3 regions of the Bacillus sp. EA-CB0995 genome follow, and region 1 is predicted to be linked to each of the others. Evidence: riboswitches for the same ligand, from Rfam matches in the RefSeq annotation. Region 1 holds a riboswitch; each other region holds the start of a gene.
The links. A riboswitch is a leader RNA that binds a small molecule or an ion and turns the genes downstream of it on or off. The one in region 1 is predicted to bind thiamine pyrophosphate.
Positions count from the first base shown of each region.

Region 2: linked by a shared signal. The riboswitch ahead of thiC (phosphomethylpyrimidine synthase ThiC) and the one ahead of thiM (hydroxyethylthiazole kinase) in region 1 are both predicted to bind thiamine pyrophosphate.
Region 3: linked by a shared signal. The riboswitch ahead of tenA (thiaminase II) and the one ahead of thiM (hydroxyethylthiazole kinase) in region 1 are both predicted to bind thiamine pyrophosphate.

Region 1 covers NZ_CP169269.1:4,351,548-4,357,706, forward strand. Annotated here, with positions in the region: gene ACEWFJ_RS22345 (cupredoxin domain-containing protein) at 1-252, opposite strand, end outside; gene ACEWFJ_RS22350 (hypothetical protein) at 327-506, shown strand; gene thiE (thiamine phosphate synthase) at 670-1,323, opposite strand; gene thiM (hydroxyethylthiazole kinase) at 1,339-2,148, opposite strand; TPP riboswitch at 2,221-2,330, opposite strand; gene ACEWFJ_RS22365 (DNA topoisomerase III) at 2,528-4,720, shown strand; gene ACEWFJ_RS22370 (YhgE/Pip domain-containing protein) at 4,925-6,159, opposite strand, start outside.
Region 2 covers NZ_CP169269.1:514,323-520,481, reverse strand. Annotated here, with positions in the region: gene ACEWFJ_RS02730 (arsenic transporter) at 157-1,515, shown strand; gene thiC (phosphomethylpyrimidine synthase ThiC) at 1,835-3,595, opposite strand; TPP riboswitch at 3,795-3,910, opposite strand; partial or broken gene ACEWFJ_RS02720 (arsenic transporter) at 4,115-5,472, shown strand; gene ACEWFJ_RS02715 (DUF2642 domain-containing protein) at 5,538-6,159, shown strand, end outside.
Region 3 covers NZ_CP169269.1:4,048,192-4,054,350, reverse strand. Annotated here, with positions in the region: gene ACEWFJ_RS20825 (DUF3965 domain-containing protein) at 1-349, shown strand, start outside; gene ACEWFJ_RS20820 (hypothetical protein) at 662-997, opposite strand; gene ACEWFJ_RS20815 (SH3 domain-containing protein) at 1,004-2,167, opposite strand; TPP riboswitch at 2,574-2,681, shown strand; TPP riboswitch at 2,741-2,841, shown strand; gene tenA (thiaminase II) at 2,927-3,622, shown strand; gene ACEWFJ_RS20805 (ABC transporter ATP-binding protein) at 3,591-4,340, shown strand; gene ACEWFJ_RS20800 (ABC transporter permease) at 4,337-5,089, shown strand; partial or broken gene ACEWFJ_RS20795 (ABC transporter substrate-binding protein) at 5,086-6,085, shown strand; gene tenI (thiazole tautomerase TenI) at 6,096-6,159, shown strand, end outside.

The DNA.
Region 1 (6,159 bases):
TTCCACTGTGAAGGTGTGCTCTTTCTTACCTTGGTTTTTCAATATCAACGTTGTCGTTCTTCCAATCGGAATAGTGATGACATTCGGATTAAAGTAATCATCATTCAACTCGACCTCAATCACTTTCACTGACTCCATAGGCTGTGTTACGACGCCGGATTCGGCAAATACACTGAGTGAGCCCGGAGTTGTCACAACCACAATCATCGCAAGCAAAACGACCAATCCAGTTAACCACTTTTTCACAGACATTCGCAACCCTTCCTTTCCTAAGCACTATTGTTTTCCAATTCATAAAATATTATCACTATAAATAGGGTTCCAACATGCTTCAAATAGTAGCTCTTTTATCTGAAACAGTGACAAAGAAAAAAATCGACTCTAATAACGATCTTCTGGAATCTATTCTTCTTCAATTAACCTGCACCATTAGTTTAAGTGTAATACTTCATATTCAAACAAAATATTTTCATCAGCTTCAACAATCTGGCCCGATTGTTGAATAAAAAAATCCTGCATTTCATGCAGGATTTTTGATCAAACTTTTTTACAAACAGTACATCTTTTTTATAAACGGTACGACTTTCTTATAACCAGTACAACTTTATTTCAAACCGACAAAGAACCATTTCTTCATGTTAGAAATGATTCCTTTCATATATGAACTGATTATTTTTTTACTAACTCCGCTAATTTTTTCGTACTATTATAAGGAGAATCCGCTAAGCTAATTGCAGAAATAACGGACACCCCATCCGCACCCGCTTCAATGACAGAAGCAGCATTTTCAATTGTAATTCCACCAATGCCGACAATTGGAACTTCAACGCCACTTTCGCGGAAGAAACGTAATCCTTCCGTTCCTTGTACTGCTTTTGCATCTTTTTTCGTATTTGTTGGAAAAATCGGCCCTACCCCTAAATAATCGGCACCATTTTCAATCGCAAAACGTGCTTCTTCTATTGTATGAGCGGATACACCAATTATTTTATCACCCATTTTTTCACGTACTGTCTTAATGCCCTCATCATCTTGTCCAACATGAACGCCATCTGCATCTAATTCTAGTGCTAATTCCACATCATCATTTACGATAAATGGAACATTATACTCTTTACACAAAGAATGAAGCTGCTTTGCAAATGCATATCGTTCTTCCCCTGTTAATGCTCCTTCACCTTTTTCACGATATTGAAAGATTGTAATTCCACCATCAAGTGCTTCTTTCATGACTTGTAATGGATCTTTACGACAATTGTTACTCCCCATAATAAAATATACTTGTAATAACTCGGACATATACTGTTTATCGATGCGCGCCATTTCTCTCATCCTTTCTTAACGAATTTCTTCGACATTCCCATATTGTTCAACGTCTTTTGCAGTAACATTTGCTAACTGATTAAGAAATTCAATTTGGAAACTTCCTGGCCCTTGTGCAGCTGCTTGGTTTGCCGCAATTTCTGCTGCTACACCGTAAAACGTTACTGCTGCGACTGCTGCTTTTACATAGTCTTTTTCGACTGCTGCAAATGCTCCAATCACAGATGTTAATAAACAGCCTGTTCCTGTTACTTTTGTTAAAATAGGATGACCATTACGAAGAATAAATGTTCTTTCTCCATCTGTTATAACGTCTTCTTTTCCAGTAATAACAGCAATGGTATCTAACTGCTCTGCTGCTTGTTTCGCAATTGAAACAACATCACCGTTTCCTTCCCCTGCATCAACACCTTTAATCTCCCACTTCTCATCAATAACATTTGCAATTTCCGCCGCATTGCCGCGGATGATTGCTAGTTTTGCTTCACTCGGGATATATCTTGCAACTTCTGTTCGGTACGAAGTTGCACCAGCACCAACAGGATCAAACAAAATCGGTACATTATGTGCATTTGCTGATTTCCCAGCAATGAGCATCGCTTCTACTTCTTCCGGGCGAAGTGTTCCCATATTTAAAACAAGCGCTCCAGCAATACTTGCCATTTCAGCTACTTCTTCTTTCGCATATGCCATTACAGGCGATGCACCTAATGCAAGTAAGCCATTAGCTGTAAAATTTGTCACAACAACATTTGTAATATTATGAACGAGCGGATTTCTTTCTCGTACTGTTTCAATTACTTGTGCAATTTCTTCGATTTTCATATTTATCAATCTCCTTTTTTATAATGGGAGATATAGCTAAAAAAGACACTTTACGTATGCAAAGTGTCTTAATATGCGTTTTCACACTCTCCCTACGCTGGCATTATCCAACAGGTTCAAATGGTCAACGACAGATTAGCCGTACTCTCAGTTTGCATCCGCAAACTCCCATGTGTTTTATTATTCATCTAATTCAGAGTCTACTCTTATTCTATCAAAATCACAAGTTACATTTTGTTATAAAAACTCATCCCCCCTTAACTAATCAAAGATGGAGAGTATTTCATTACTAACAACGCATTCGAATCTTCAGAATAACTGAATCCAAAAAGGATGTATGCTATAGTTAACTTACGGAAATTGAAAGGATGTTTGAAATATGGCAAAAAGTGTTGTAATTGCTGAAAAACCTTCTGTTGCACGTGATATTGCACGTGTATTGAAGTGTGATAAAAAAGGAAATGGTTATATTGAAGGCAATAAGTATATCGTTACTTGGGCTTTAGGGCATCTCGTTACATTAGCAGATCCAGAAAGCTATGATGTGAAATATAAAAAATGGAATCTAGAAGATCTTCCAATGCTGCCTGAACGCTTAAAATTAACAGTGATCAAGCAGACTGGCAAACAGTTTAATGCTGTTAAAAGTCAACTGACTAGAAATGATGTTAATGAAATCATCGTGGCTACAGATGCAGGAAGAGAAGGAGAGTTAGTCGCTCGTTGGATTATTGATAAAGTTAAAATGAATAAACCTATTAAACGTCTATGGATTTCATCTGTTACCGATAAAGCAATTAAAGATGGCTTTGCAAATTTGAAGCCTGGTAAAGCATATGACAATTTATACGCTTCAGCTGTCGCACGTTCTGAAGCCGACTGGTATATCGGTCTTAACGCAACACGCGCATTAACTACACGATTCAATGCGCAACTAAATTGCGGTCGTGTCCAAACACCTACTGTGGCAATCATTGCAGGGCGTGAAGACGAAATTAAAAACTTCAAAGCGCAAACATACTACGGTGTCGAAGCCCAAACAACAGACAAGTTAAAATTGACTTGGCAAGATGCAAAAGGCAATAGCCGTAGCTTCGATAAAGAAAAAATCGATACGATTGTGAAAAAACTAGGCAAACAAAATGCCACTGTCGTGGAAATTGAGAAAAAACCTAAAAAATCATTTGCTCCTGGTCTTTATGACTTAACAGAACTACAACGTGATGCGAATAAAATCTTTGGTTATTCTGCAAAAGAAACGTTAAATATTATGCAGAAGCTATATGAGCAGCACAAGGTATTAACATACCCTCGTACAGATTCACGCTATATCTCATCCGACATCGTAGGGACACTTCCAGAACGTTTGAAAGCGTGTGGAGTAGGAGAATATCGTTCTTTAGCTAATAAGGTCTTAAATAAACCAATAAAAGCTTCTAAATCGTTTGTTGATGATAGTAAAGTAAGTGATCACCATGCGATCATTCCAACAGAAAGTTATGTAAACTTCTCCGCCTTCTCAGATAAAGAACGCAAAATTTATGATTTAGTTGTAAAACGTTTCTTAGCAGTTTTATTCCCAGCTTTCGAATACGAACAACTAACGTTACGCGCAAAAATTAGTGATGAAAACTTCGTCGCACGCGGCAAAACAATTCTTAATTCTGGTTGGAAAGAAGTATACGAACATCGCTTTGAAGATGACGAGACAGTAGACGATTTAAAAGAACAAATCTTACCTCGCATTGAAAAAGGTGATACATTAAACGTAAAACTAATTGCACAAACATCAGGTCAAACAAAACCACCTGCACGCTTTAATGAAGCAACATTACTTTCGGCAATGGAAAATCCGACAAAGTATATGAGCACGCAAAATAAACAACTTGCAGACACATTAAAATCAACCGGTGGACTAGGTACGGTTGCTACACGTGCTGATATTATTGATAAATTATTCAATTCGTTCTTAATCGAAAAGCGCGGCAAAGACATTCATATTACATCAAAAGGCCGTCAGTTACTTGACTTAGTACCAGAAGAATTAAAATCTCCTACACTAACTGCTGAGTGGGAGCAAAAGCTTGAGGCAATTGCGAAGGGAAAATTGAAAAAAGACGTATTCATTTCAGAAATGAAAAACTATACAAAAGAAATTGTTTCTGAAATTAAATCGAGCGATAAAAAATATAAACACGACAACATTTCCACAAAAACTTGCCCTGACTGCGGTAAACCGATGCTAGAAGTAAACGGTAAAAAAGGAAAAATGCTTGTGTGCCAAGACCGTGAATGCGGTCATCGTAAAAATGTATCCCGCACTACAAACGCACGCTGTCCTCAGTGTAAAAAGAAACTAGAACTTCGTGGTGAAGGAGCGGGTCAAATCTTCGCGTGTAAATGCGGCTATCGCGAGAAACTTTCTACATTCCAAGAAAGACGCAAAAAAGAATCAGGCAACAAAGCCGATAAACGCTCTGTACAAAAATACTTAAAACAACAACAAAAACAAGAAGAACCTCTAAATAATGCGTTCGCAGAAGCATTAAAAAAATTGAAATTTGATAAATAACACACCTAAAGGAGTTGACTTAAAAGGGATGTAGATGCCTTTTAAGTCAACTCCTTCTCACATGTCCACTAATATATCGACCGTTCTTTAGAATATATCGGCGCTTCGACACGATATAAAGACCCTTCGACGATGTTCGACATACTGAATTTATATCTTAATAAACAAAAGGTTCCCACCATAACTGGCAGGAACCTTTTTCTATTAGTGAATTAACTTACTTCCTTTTGCGTTTTCTACAAACTTACTGCTCGACTTATTAATTGGCTTTTTCAAGAGCAATGCAATAATAAGCATAACAACGACCCATATACACAATGCGAGAAGATCTTTCCATACAATATCCCACAGCATACCGCCAACTGTCTCGCGAATCAGACTAATCGCATACGTAAACGGTAAAAACGGATAAAGAGCTTGGAAGAATTTCGGCGTCATCTGAATTGGGAATGTTCCACCTGAACCGGCAACTTGTAGTACGAGTAAAATGACCGCAAATGACTTCCCGATGTTTCCAAATACAGAAACGAGCGAGTAAACAATACAGACAAATACCGCACTAATCAACATACTAAATAGAACAAACCAGAATTTATCTACTACATAAGTACCGAGCAAGAACATATCACCCATTGCTACGATAAACGCCTGTGCAAGGCCAACTGTTAAGAACGTTAAAAAACGCCCAAAGTAAATGTGATAACTTCTATACTCCGCACCTTCCTCATGTACTTCTACTGTTAACAATGAAACCATAAGTAATGCCCCTACCCATAACGCTAACACTGTATAGAACGGTGACATCGCTGAACCATAGTTCGGTATTGGATATAATTTATTCTCTTTTAAGTTTACTGGGTTTGCGAAATAATCACTTTGTTTTTCTACATCATGCTTTAACAAACGAATGACGTCATTTATATCTTCTTGTGATTTAAAGTCGCGAATTTTATTAGCAATGTCTGTAATTTTCTTCTGTGCATCAGGAAGTTCAGCTTTTATCTTTTCAACTTCATCTTTGCCAAGAGTTAAACCTTTCGATGCATCTTCTAATACTTTTTTCACATCAGGAAGACTTTTATTTGCTTCACTTAAGATTTTTGATGTATCTTTTGACATTTGTTTCGTACGTTCAATAGCATCGTTGAAACTTGGAACAATTTCGGAATCATACTTTCCTAAAATGTCACCTAATGTCGCTGAAGCACTTTTAGATGCAGCATTTATACCATCAACTACATCCTTTGCAGGTTTCTGACCTTTATTCATTGCATCTAATGCTAAATTTGCCCCGTTGATTCCTTTTTGGAAATCGCCTTTTACTTTGTTCAATTGATTAATTGTATTTGGTATATTTGTTGTTTTATTTAAATCTCCAGCAATTTTATCTACATCATTTAATACAGGAATAATCCCATCTATCAATTGAATCCCAGTTG
Region 2 (6,159 bases), 630 kb from region 1:
CTATGTCTTTTCCCCAAAGTACCAAACGCACATATTTACAATAGCTAGTGTAATCCCCATACCTTCTTTTAAGAGTTTGAATATGATTAATTATAAGCTTCGGACAAGTCGAAATACGCTTGTTTAAACTAAAGAATTAAGAAGGGCAGGCTAGCTATGGGTATTGAAATTTGGATTACACTTTTTGTTTTTGTCATCACCATGGTCGTTATATTTTGGCGGCCAGGAGGAATAAACGAAGCATGGCCAGCTGCAATTGGAGCGGGGATTATCATTATTACCGGTCTTGTATCACGCAGCGACATTGCCGATATTATTAGTAAAATCGGCGGCGCCTCTATCACCATCATCGCGACAATCGTTATGGCTGTTATATTAGAAAGTTTTGGTTTCTTCCACTGGGCAGCAGCCCGGCTCGCGAACTTAGCAAAAGGTTCCGGGCACCGTCTATATTGGTACATTCAATTACTCTGTTTTCTCATGACGCTATTATTTAATAACGATGGCAGTATTTTAATTACCACACCAATTTTAATTCTGCTTTTGAAAAACCTTCAATTAAAACCACAACAACAAATTCCATATTTATTAAGCGGCGCATTAATTGCAACTGCTTCTAGTGCTCCAATTGGCGTTAGTAATATTGTAAATTTAATCGCATTAAACATCGTTCATATGACACTCTATATGCATACAGCAATGATGTTCGTACCTGCAACGTTAGGGCTTATCTTTATGTCATGGCTCATGTACCTAGTTGTGAAAAAGAAATTACCGGAAAAACTACCAACATCCGCTTATGACATTGAAGAAGTCTTTTTCACAAAACACTTTCACCCATTAAAGGGGAAAGATTCTGTTGATACAAAAAGCAAACGCACAAAATTTATGTTAAAAGTGTTACTGTTTGTCTTCCTTATGCGTTGTCTTCTTTTCGTTGCCTCATTCTTTGCGATTCCGATTGAAATTGTTGCCGTAATTGGCTCTCTCGTTCTACTCATCTGGAGATGGTATTATTTACGAACAAATCCAGTCGATATATTAAAAAAGACACCGTGGCACATTCTCATATTTGCTTTTTCCATGTACGTCATTATTTACGGGCTTCATAACGCTGGATTAACAGCTTGGCTTGTACAAGTATGTGAGCCAATCGTAAATCAAAGCTTATTACATGCAAGCTTTATGATGGGTGGACTCGTTTCAATTCTATCAAACTTCTTTAACAACCATCCGGCCTTAATGATTGGAACCATTACTTTAACAGAAATGGGATTAGATCCTGTTACCCTCAAAACAATCTACCTCGCAAACATCATTGGTAGCGATATGGGATCATTATTACTACCAATTGGTACACTTGCTTCCCTTATTTGGATGTATATCTTGAAACAAAATAAAATCAAGGTAAAATGGAAAGATTACTTGAGTGTCTCCTTAATTGTCATTCCACTCACAACAATCGTAACACTCTTCCTCCTATACTACTGGGTGCAGCTCGTTTTTGCCCATTAATGCGGGATAAAACACCTTATAGGGACCCTCCAAAATATATACGGAAGGTTCCTATTTCTATTAATACTAACGCTCCGTAAATCGGTGACAATAAAAAAACAAATGTAACAACAAAAAGAATCTGTAATATAAATGCAGTAGCAGGAACAATCTTCTACTTCATTTTGTATCCCTCCAATTTCTCTCACTTTCTATATAAAATATTCTTAATGGAATAACAAAATCCCCCTGCTCTCGCTCAGCAGGGGGACTATCATCTATATTAGGTTAGGGTACACATGATCATAGATTAAGAGGTGTTCAGAAAGATGCTTTCTAATTATTGATATAATTGACTGCCTGTTTCTTTAAACTCTTCTGCTTTTTCTTTCATACCTTTTGAGATTGCTTCTGTTGTTTCTAAATCATTATCCTTTGCATACTCACGAATATCATGCGAAATTCTCATACTGCAAAACTTCGGACCACACATTGAGCAGAAATGCGCTGTCTTTGCTCCTTCTGCTGGTAATGTTTCATCGTGATATTCCATTGCACGCTCAGGGTCTAATGATAAATTAAATTGATCACGCCAGCGGAATTCAAAACGCGCTTTAGAAAGAGCGTCATCACGCTGATGTGCTGTTTTATGACCTTTTGCAAGATCAGCAGCATGCGCGGCAATTTTGTACGTAATAACTCCTTCACGAACATCATCTTTGTTTGGTAAGCCAAGATGTTCTTTTGGTGTTACATAGCAAAGCATTGCTGTACCGAACCAACCAATCATCGCTGCTCCAATCGCAGAAGTAATATGGTCATAACCCGGTGCAATGTCTGTCGTTAACGGTCCGAGCGTATAGAACGGTGCACCATGACAAATGTCGAGTTCTTTATCCATATTCTCTTTAATCAAATGCATCGGTACATGTCCTGGGCCTTCAATCATCACTTGTACATCATGCTTCCAAGCAATTTGCGTAAGTTCTCCTAATGTTTCCAGCTCAGAAAATTGAGCTTCGTCGTTTGCATCCGCAATTGAACCAGGGCGTAATCCATCTCCAAGAGAGAAGGAAACATCGTACTTCTTCATAATTTCACAAATCTCTTCAAAATGTGTATATAAGAAGTTTTCTTGATGGTGATATAAACACCACTGGGCCATAATCGAACCGCCGCGTGATACAATTCCTGTTACACGCTTTGCTGTAAGCGGAATGTAACGAAGCAGTACACCAGCATGAATTGTAAAGTAATCTACTCCTTGCTCTGCTTGTTCAATTAGCGTATCACGGTATACTTCCCACGTTAAATCTTCCGCGATCCCATTTACTTTTTCAAGCGCTTGGTAAATTGGCACTGTTCCAACCGGTACAGGCGCATTACGAATAATCCATTCACGCGTCGTATGAATGTTTTTCCCAGTGGAAAGATCCATAATTGTATCTGCACCCCAACGTGTTGCCCATGTCATCTTCTCTACTTCTTCTGCAATCGACGATGATACAGCTGAGTTCCCGATATTCGCATTTACTTTCACATGGAAGTTACGTCCGATAATCATTGGTTCTGCTTCCGGATGATTAATATTTGCCGGTAAAATAGCACGACCTTCAGCAATTTCCTTACGTACAAATTCTGGTTCCACGCCTTCACGAATCGCCACATATTCCATCTCTGCTGTGATAATACCTTTACGCGCATAATGCATTTGCGTAACATTTTCCCCAGCTTTTGCGCGAAGCGGCTTACGTCCCATTTGCGGGAATACAGGCGTATGTTTAGCTGCTACTTTTACACCATCATCTTCCGGTTTCACTTCACGACCTTCATACTCTTCTACATCTCCGCGTTCCACACTCCATGAACGGCGCGGCGTTGGAATTCCCTTTTCTAATTCCACTTTGTAATCCGGATCAGTATAAGGACCACTCGTATCATACACACGAATAGATGGATTTGTTACACCGTTTGTATCGCTTTGTGCAATCTCGCGCATCGGTACTTTCATATCTTCACGCGTACCTTCTACATATACCTTCTTGCTTCCCGGTAAACTTGACTTCAACTCAATTTGCTCAGCTGAAACAGATTGTTTCATAAGTTTGTTTCCTCCCCTGTGTCTTAGCGAAGTAACCCCCGCTTTTCTTTAGATTCAGTTTCGCCGCCTAGACCCTTGCGTCTAAACAGTTGGCTCCACTTTTCTTATGACCAGGATGAGAACTAGCGGCTAGCATATGCTCAAATAAAAAAGCCAGGTCCATAATAAAGAATAGGACCTGGCAACATAAGGCATTGTTATGTAAAGCCGTTAACTTCCCTCCGCTGGTACGAACCAGATCAGGTCCAAAGGGTTAAGAAGCTTCAACACGCTTCCCTCTCAGCCCAGCTCTCTTGGGCACCCCTAGTTTATCACTGATTAAATTTCCACTACGCTCTTATCATACATCATTGTCAAAAAAATGCAAAGGTATTTATATCATTTCTTTTCCTTATTCAAAAAATGGGTATTTCACTCAGTACAAGCCGAATCCGCACTTCATACATATAGAATATAAGCCAGTGCAGGACGTATGTCTTATGCAAACTTTTCACGATAAGAACAGGGGTGAAAGAGTTGATAAACCTACAATCTACAATAACCATACTCGCTTTTCTCGGAACCACGCTCATCATCTTTTGGCGTCCCAAAGGGATGAATGAAGCAATTCCAGCAACAGTTGGTGCAGTGATTGTCATTTTAAGCGGTACAGTTTCTCTTACCGACTTGGGTGATATTAGCTCAAAAATTATTGGCGCCGCCATAACAATTATGGCTACCATTGTTATGGCAATCGTATTAGAGAGTTTCGGCTTTTTTATTGGTGCGCCGTTCAACTTGCTAAAAAAGCAAAAAGCTCTGGTATTCGCCTCTTTTGGTATACAAATCTTCTTTGTTTTCTCATGACATTATTCTTCAATAACGATGGTAGCATCTTAATTACAACTCCCATTTTACTGCTTTTGTTACACCATTTGCGACTCACACATGATCAAAAAATACCTTACTTACTAAGTGGTGCACTCATCGCCACTGCCTCAAGCGCGCCGATTGGTGTAAGCAATATTGTGAATTTAATCGCCTTGAGAATTATTGATATGGACTTATACATGCACACAGCCATGATGTTTGTTCCCGCTACGTTAGGTCTCCTTTTTATGTCGTTTCTGTTATTCCTTGTTTTTCAGAAAAAAATCCCTAAAAAACTCCCGGTCTTATCGACATACTTAGATGAAAATTTCGTTAAAAAATCCTTTCACCCACTGCAACCACGTCCCGCAATTGATGAAAATCGTAAGCGAACAAGGTTTATGCTTGGAATTCTATTATTTGTTTTATGCGTTCGTATCAGCTTATTTATCGCATCTTTCTTTCAGTTTTCTATCGCCATTGTGGCAGTCATTGGCTCCGTTATTTTACTCGGGTGGAGATGGTACAAACTGCGCCTTCCACCTCATGATATGATTAAAAAAACACCTTGGTATGTCTTAATTTTCGCATTTTCTATGTACGTGATTGTGTATGGACTTAATAACATCGGCTTAACCAACCTGCTCATCACTACATTTCAACCAATCATCACTGGTAGTTTATTTCACGCCACTTTTGTCATGGGGGGCCTAGTCTCTATCCTCTCTAACATTTTTAATAACCATCCTGCCTTAATGATTGGCACAATTGAACTTACCGAAATGGGACTAGATCCTATTACATTGAAAACCATTTATCTTGCAAACATCATCGGTAGTGACATGGGCTCATTATTACTCCCGATTGGTACATTAGCAAGCTTAATGTGGATGTATATTGTGAAAAAAGGAAAAGTAACTATCAGTTGGGATACCTATATAAAAACTACACTTCTTGTCATTCCACCAACCGTCATTTTTACACTACTATGTTTATATTACTGGGTTAAATTAATCTTCGCGTCTTAAAACATCTCCTTCCTTCCACTATGCTAGAAGGAGGAGATTATGTAATTACAAGAAAGGTGATTATTATGCTTCATTTACAAAAATATATTAATCAGCCCATACAAGTGACACTATCCAGGGAAATTATTCCATTTGAAGGAATTATGATTGATAAAGGCTCGGATATTATTGTATTGTATGATGGAGAAAAATACATGTATATCTCTAGTTTACACATTCAACATTTAACCCCAAGCATCGATTCTTCATTATTTGATAACCTAACAATTCCAGAATCTTTACTACCGCCAGACATAATATCAAGTGAATCCACTATTTCACTGCGAAAAACATTGCAAGTGGCAAAAGGACAATTTATTGAACTTGCGCTATCACATGAACACTTCTTACATGGATATGTTACCCATATTATGAATGACTATTTTATCTTCCTCTCACCTGTCTATCAAATGTTATACATCCCATTTCATCACGTAAAATATATCGTTCCGTATAAGGAAGCAGAAACGCCTTACGGACTAGAAAATACAAAACTCTTATCTCCAGCTTCAAAGATTACACTTGCACGTACATTTTCTGAGCAAATGAAAAAACTAAAACAACATATCGTTTTACTTGATTTAGGCATACAGAGTTATAAAATTGGCAAATTAGCTGAAGTAACCGACAACCAAATTGAACTCATTA
Region 3 (6,159 bases), 300 kb from region 1:
AATGGAATATATGTCATTTGAATTTATGAAAAAATATGAGCATTTTATTGGGAAATTATTATCATATGTTCCATTTTTCGAGATGATTCAAGTTCCACAACATGCATATTATTGTGAAGAACTCATGTATATATGTAAAGGAATAGGATATAAAGAGGAACTACTACGCGATTATATATTTATACAATTACCAAATTGTTTTCCTTCCTTTATTAAGCAATTTTTAAAGAATAAGCGCTATGCTTCAATACATGATATTTTATTTTACTGGTGTAGCGATGAACAGCGTATGAACTTAGAAAATAAATATAACTTAAGTTTTATTTATGAAAAATATGCGTGCGGATAAAGTGAGTTTTCCACTAATTTGATGCTTTTTCAACTAATGGTTACATAAAGTTCATTTCTTTGAGAAAGCATACTTTGTCCAGTAAATAAAAAGAAATAGCGTAGAATACAAATAAGGATTCCACTTTATGTGGAATCCTTATTTAATAGTAAATAAAAAAAGAAATTATTATGAGAGAAATCATGCCATATAAAAGGAATTGGCCATTTTTATTTTCTTTAATACCAAAAAATTCATTTATTCTTTCATATAAGTCTAAAAACGATTTTGTTAGACTAGCTTTGGATAAGCGTTGCACCATTTTCCCTCTTTCTATGTTTCTTGATATTGATGTTTACGATGTTCTGGGACATATATATATTGAGATACTATAAGAAGAATAGTCATAAAGAATACAGGGAAAATTGCGGCGGCATTTAGGCCATTATAAATAATGTTTGTTAGTAAAGAACTTATAATGAACAGTGCAGTATATATGTGTGAAATATGGCGTTTTAAACGAATTTTGAATACTTCCATCAGCACTTCACAAGCAACGAACGTAATAGCGATGCTTAAAAATACAATGTTTGTGTTGTAAATTAATAAGCAACAAATGAGACCGAAAAATGCTAAATACTCAATAATTAATGGGATATTGCGTGTCATCTTACATCACCTAACTAGGAAAGGAAGCGGATTTACTGCATTTGTTTTTTCAAAATTCCATTCCCCGTTATGTAATTCAAAATGTAAGTGTTGACCAGTGGAATGTCCTGTATTTCCCATATAACCGAGCAATTGACCCGTTGCTACGTTATCGCCCTCTTTAACCGCACGATTGTTCATGTGAGCATATACAGTTGTATATAAGTTCCCATTTATATGATGGGCAACAAATACAACATTTCCATAGCTTGTAGAATAGTACGACTTAACAACAGTGCCAGGTGCAGCAGCTTGAATTGGAACATTTCCTGTTGCCGCAAAGTCTACGCCATAGTGCATCTGTCCCCAACGTACATCAAATGTTGAGCTCACGTTCCCTTGAACTGGATATTTAAATACAGCTGGAATAGATGGTTTAGCTTGTTGCTGCTGTTGCTGCTGTTGTTGTTGTCCTTGCAATATATATTGTTGTCCAACATAGCCATATCCTGATCCGTAGCGAATTTTATACCATGTGCCAACCTTTCCAACGACTTGTACTTGTGTTCCATTCTTTAAAGAACCAATAACAGCTGTATTTGTTCCTGCACCGCTGCGTACTTTTAATGCTGGAGTAGCAACATAATAAGAGCTTCCGCCTTGTACCGTAACTCCTTTTACTAACGGCTGAGTTCCGTTAGATAAAAACTCTTTCTTTACATAGCCATTTGTTCCGTTATGTATAATTTTATACCATCCATTTTCTTCTTCTTGGACAGTAACAAATTTCCCATTTGGTAATACATCAATAATTTCAGATTGCGTATTTGGTTCAGAGCGAACGTTTAATGCGTCTGAATTAACGATATATTGCTGCTTACTATTGCTTGGTTTTGTTAAAGAAATTGCTTCTTTTTTTACATAGCCAGTTTTATTTTGCGTTTGAATTTTATACCATTCGTCTGTTGTTTCAAGAATTGTAACGGGAGTGTCACGTACAATGTTTTCAATAACGGAATCTGTTGTTTTAGGACTATTATATACTTGTAATGTATTTGTTTTTACATAACCAATTTTCGTTTTTGGTTTTTGCTGCGCTTCTACAGCTTGTACAGTGGAATCTGTCATAGACGGGAGTAAAGAAGCAACTGCTACAGTAGCTGCTGTCATTGCTGCGGCTTTCATATTCATATAATTATAGGCCTCCTTATGTAATAAATTGTTATATTTTAAATTATAATATAACAATATTAAACTTTTCTTGTGCGCATAGAAATGTAGTATTAAAAATAAATGAACATTTTCCTATACTATAAAGTCCCATAATAAAAGGATAGCAGATTTATCACTATTATGGAAATAGATAGAAGAAGTTTGCGTTTTTTGAACTTACAAAATACATAGAATGATATTATTTTATCTCGCTCAAAACGTTGATATTTTAGGGAGAGGCTTTAAGATGAAAAACTCCCGTAAGACATAGAGTGGCTTAACTAATCATTTTTTGGTTCAAATTACCATCAATGGAAATTTGACTTTATAACTCAAAAGAGTTGCCGATGAGATATGGCGATGGTATACTGACTATGTTAAATGAATATAATGCTAGGGGGCTAGTGTTGCTAGCTGAGAGTAAGACATATAGTCTTTGACCCTTGAACCTGATCTAGATGATGCTAGCGTAGGGAAGCAATTTGGACGATATACATAACGTCCCCGTTTCTTTGCGTATAGAAACGGGGATTTTTTATTGAAAATTTTATAGAACACCACTAGGGGTGCTTGTAAGCTGAGAGAGGTAGAAACCTTAACCCTTATAACCTGATCTAGGTGATACTAGCGTAGGGAAGTGGAAACAACAAATGGAGTTTTCTTTTGTTTGCTGTAACCACTTCTTATATAGAAGTGGTTTTTTATTTGGATACATGTATATAGGAAGGGGAAATTTAGATGACATTTTGTGAAAGGTTATTTGAAAAGGTGCAGCCTGTTTGGGAAAAGAGTCATAATCATCCATTTGTAACAGGGATGGGAGATGGGACGTTAGAGAAAGATAGATTTCAATATTATATTGTTCAAGATTATTTGTATTTGTTAGATTACGCAAAATTATATGCAATTGGTGTTGTAAAAGCAACAAATCCAAAAGTAATGGCGAAGTTTGCTGAACAAATCGATGGGATTTTAAATGGAGAAATGACGATTCATAAACAATATGCAAAGCGTTTAGGAATTTCTGTTGAAGAAATGGAATTAGCAAAGCCGTCTGCAATGAATCTAGCATATACAAACTATATGATGTCTGTATCACAAAACGGTACACTTGCTGAGTTAATTGCAGCGTTGCTTCCGTGTATGTGGAGTTATTGGGAGATTGGAAAGCGTTTGAATGATATTCCAGGAGCACGCGACCATGAATTTTTTGGCGAGTGGATTCAAGGGTATAGCTCTGAAGAATACGGAAAGCTTTGTGTATGGTTAATTGAGTTATTTAATGAAATTGCAATTGGAAAAACAGAAGAAGAACTAAATCGTTTAGAAGAAATCTTTTTATATTCCAGTCGTTTTGAATATTTATTCTGGGATATGGCATATCGTAAGGAGATGTGGGGTTTTGAGGAGCAAGAACATACTACAGTTTCATAACGTTTCCTTTCATTATGATGAGAAGCAGATTATAACGAATCTTGATACTACAGTACAAGAAGGGGAATTCGTTAGTATTATTGGGCCAAGTGGCTGCGGGAAAAGCACATTGTTTCGGCTCATTACGGGACTCGAAAAAGCAAGTGAGGGCACTATCGATGTGATAGGAGCAACCGATCACCCAGTCGGTTATATGCCACAAAAAGATATGTTACTCCCGTGGCGAACAATTATTGAAAACGCAGCTTTGCCTCTTGAATGTCAAGGTGTGAAGAAAAAAGAAGCACAAATGAAAGCACAAGAATTGTTGGAGCAGTTTGGACTGCAAGGGTATGAAAATAAACAACCAAAAGATTTATCAGGCGGAATGCGGCAACGCGTCTCTTTTATTCGTACGTTGTTAACTGGCGGAGATCTTTTACTATTAGATGAACCATTTAGTGCACTTGATGCATTGACGAAAGCATCTCTGCAAGAATGGCTATTTGAACAATGGAAACATTGGCGAAAAACAATTTTATTTATTACACATGATGTTGATGAAGCGCTTTATCTTTCCAATCGCATTTTTATCGTAACAGAGCAGCCCATTACATCATTGACGGAACGGGTCGTACCTCTTGGACAAGAACGATCTCGAAAGGATTTACATCGTCCAGAAATGCTAGCATTAAAAGATGAACTCATGGGGCTGTTACAAAGGCAGGTACTTGTATGAAAAGAATTGTAGATTATGTTCCAGCTTTTATTGTTACTGCTATTTTTCTTATTGTTTGGGAAGTAGGAGCACGGATTCTCGATGAAATGTACATTTTACCATCCCCAAGTGCCATTGTTCAAAAAATGTGGGATTTACGGGATATATTGCTTACGGTGCATTTACCAGCAACGCTTTCTGTTACAGTTATCGGTATTGTCATTTCCATTGTATTAGGTGTTGGTTTAGCAATGGTAATGAGTATGAGCTCATTTGCTGAGAAAGCATTTTATCCACTATTAGTTGCTTCACAAACGATTCCAATTACAGCTTTGGCACCATTATTTGTTTTATGGTTTGGCTATTCTATTTGGAGTAAAGTTGTTGTCACAGTACTCATTACGTTCTTTCCAATTGCAGTGAATACGTATGATGGCCTTCGCAGTACGAAAAAGGAATGGGAAGAGCTTTTGATTACATATGGTGCAACAAAAAAGGATGTTTTCTTAAAATTGAAATTACCATCCGCACTTCCATACTTTTTCTCTGCTTTGAAGGTGGCCCTGCCGTTCAGTGTTATCGGGGCAGCAATTGGAGAGTGGCTTGGGGCGCAAGCGGGACTAGGTTATTTTAGTAAACGAATGATGACACAAATGGATGGTGCGGGTGTGTTTGCACCAATTGTTTTATTGTCATTACTTGCTATTTTCTTTGTATTACTTGTTTCTATATTAGAGAAGAAGTTTATTAGTTGGAGGAAGCATGCATGAAATTATTAAAACGCATTTTTGTGTTTACATTATTAATCGCGATGATTGCTGGGTGTTCTAGCAATACGGCATCAGAAAAGAAAAAAGGTGAAAAAGAAGTAACTGTAATGCTCGATTGGTATCCAAATGCAGTGCATAGCTTTATTTATGCAGCAATTGAAAAAGGATATTTTAAAGAAGAAGGTATCAAGGTAAATATTAAATTCCCTTCAAATCCAACTGATCCATTAACGTTAGCAGCGGCAGGAAAGGTAACGGTCGGATTATACTATCAGCCTGATGTTGTTATTGCTAGAGCGAATGAAAACATTCCAGTGAAATCTATCGGTGCAGTTGTTCGTTCACCTTTAAACCATGTCGTATCGTTAAAATCAGCTGGCATTTCTTCTCCAAAAGATTTGGAAGGAAAAACAGTTGGATATTCAGGAACACCGTTAAGTGAAGAGTATTTAAAAACGATGATTAAAGAAGATGGTGGAAATCCAAATAACGTAAAAGTAGTTGATGTTGGCTTTGATTTAGTACCGGCTCTTACTACGAAAAAGTAGATGCTGTTACAGGTGCATATATTAACCATGAAGTACCAGTACTGCGCCACGAAGGTTTTGACCCAGCATATTTTAACCCAGCAGATTACGGTGTACCAAACTATCATGAACTTGTATTTGTAACAGGTGACAAAACATTGAAGAAAGATAAAGAAACATTGCAAGCCTTTTTACGCGGGGCGAAAAAGGCTATGAATTTACGAAGCAAAATCCAGATGAAGCATTAAACATTTTATTAGACCATCAAGAAAAAGAAAATTTCCCTCTTATTCCAGAAGTTGAAAAAGAAAGTATGAACATTTTATTAGATAAAATGGAAACGAAAGATGAACCATTTTTATCAGATACAGCAGATTCATGGGAAAAACAAAATAAGTGGTTGAAAGAAAAAGGAATGGCAAAAGAAATTGTTCCTGCAAACGAGTTGTTTGAAAACATTTTAAAGTAGGCGAATGTATATGAAAGATGAGCTTCACGTCATATCAAATGGTCGTATGCCGTTTGAAGAGTTAGCAAATATAG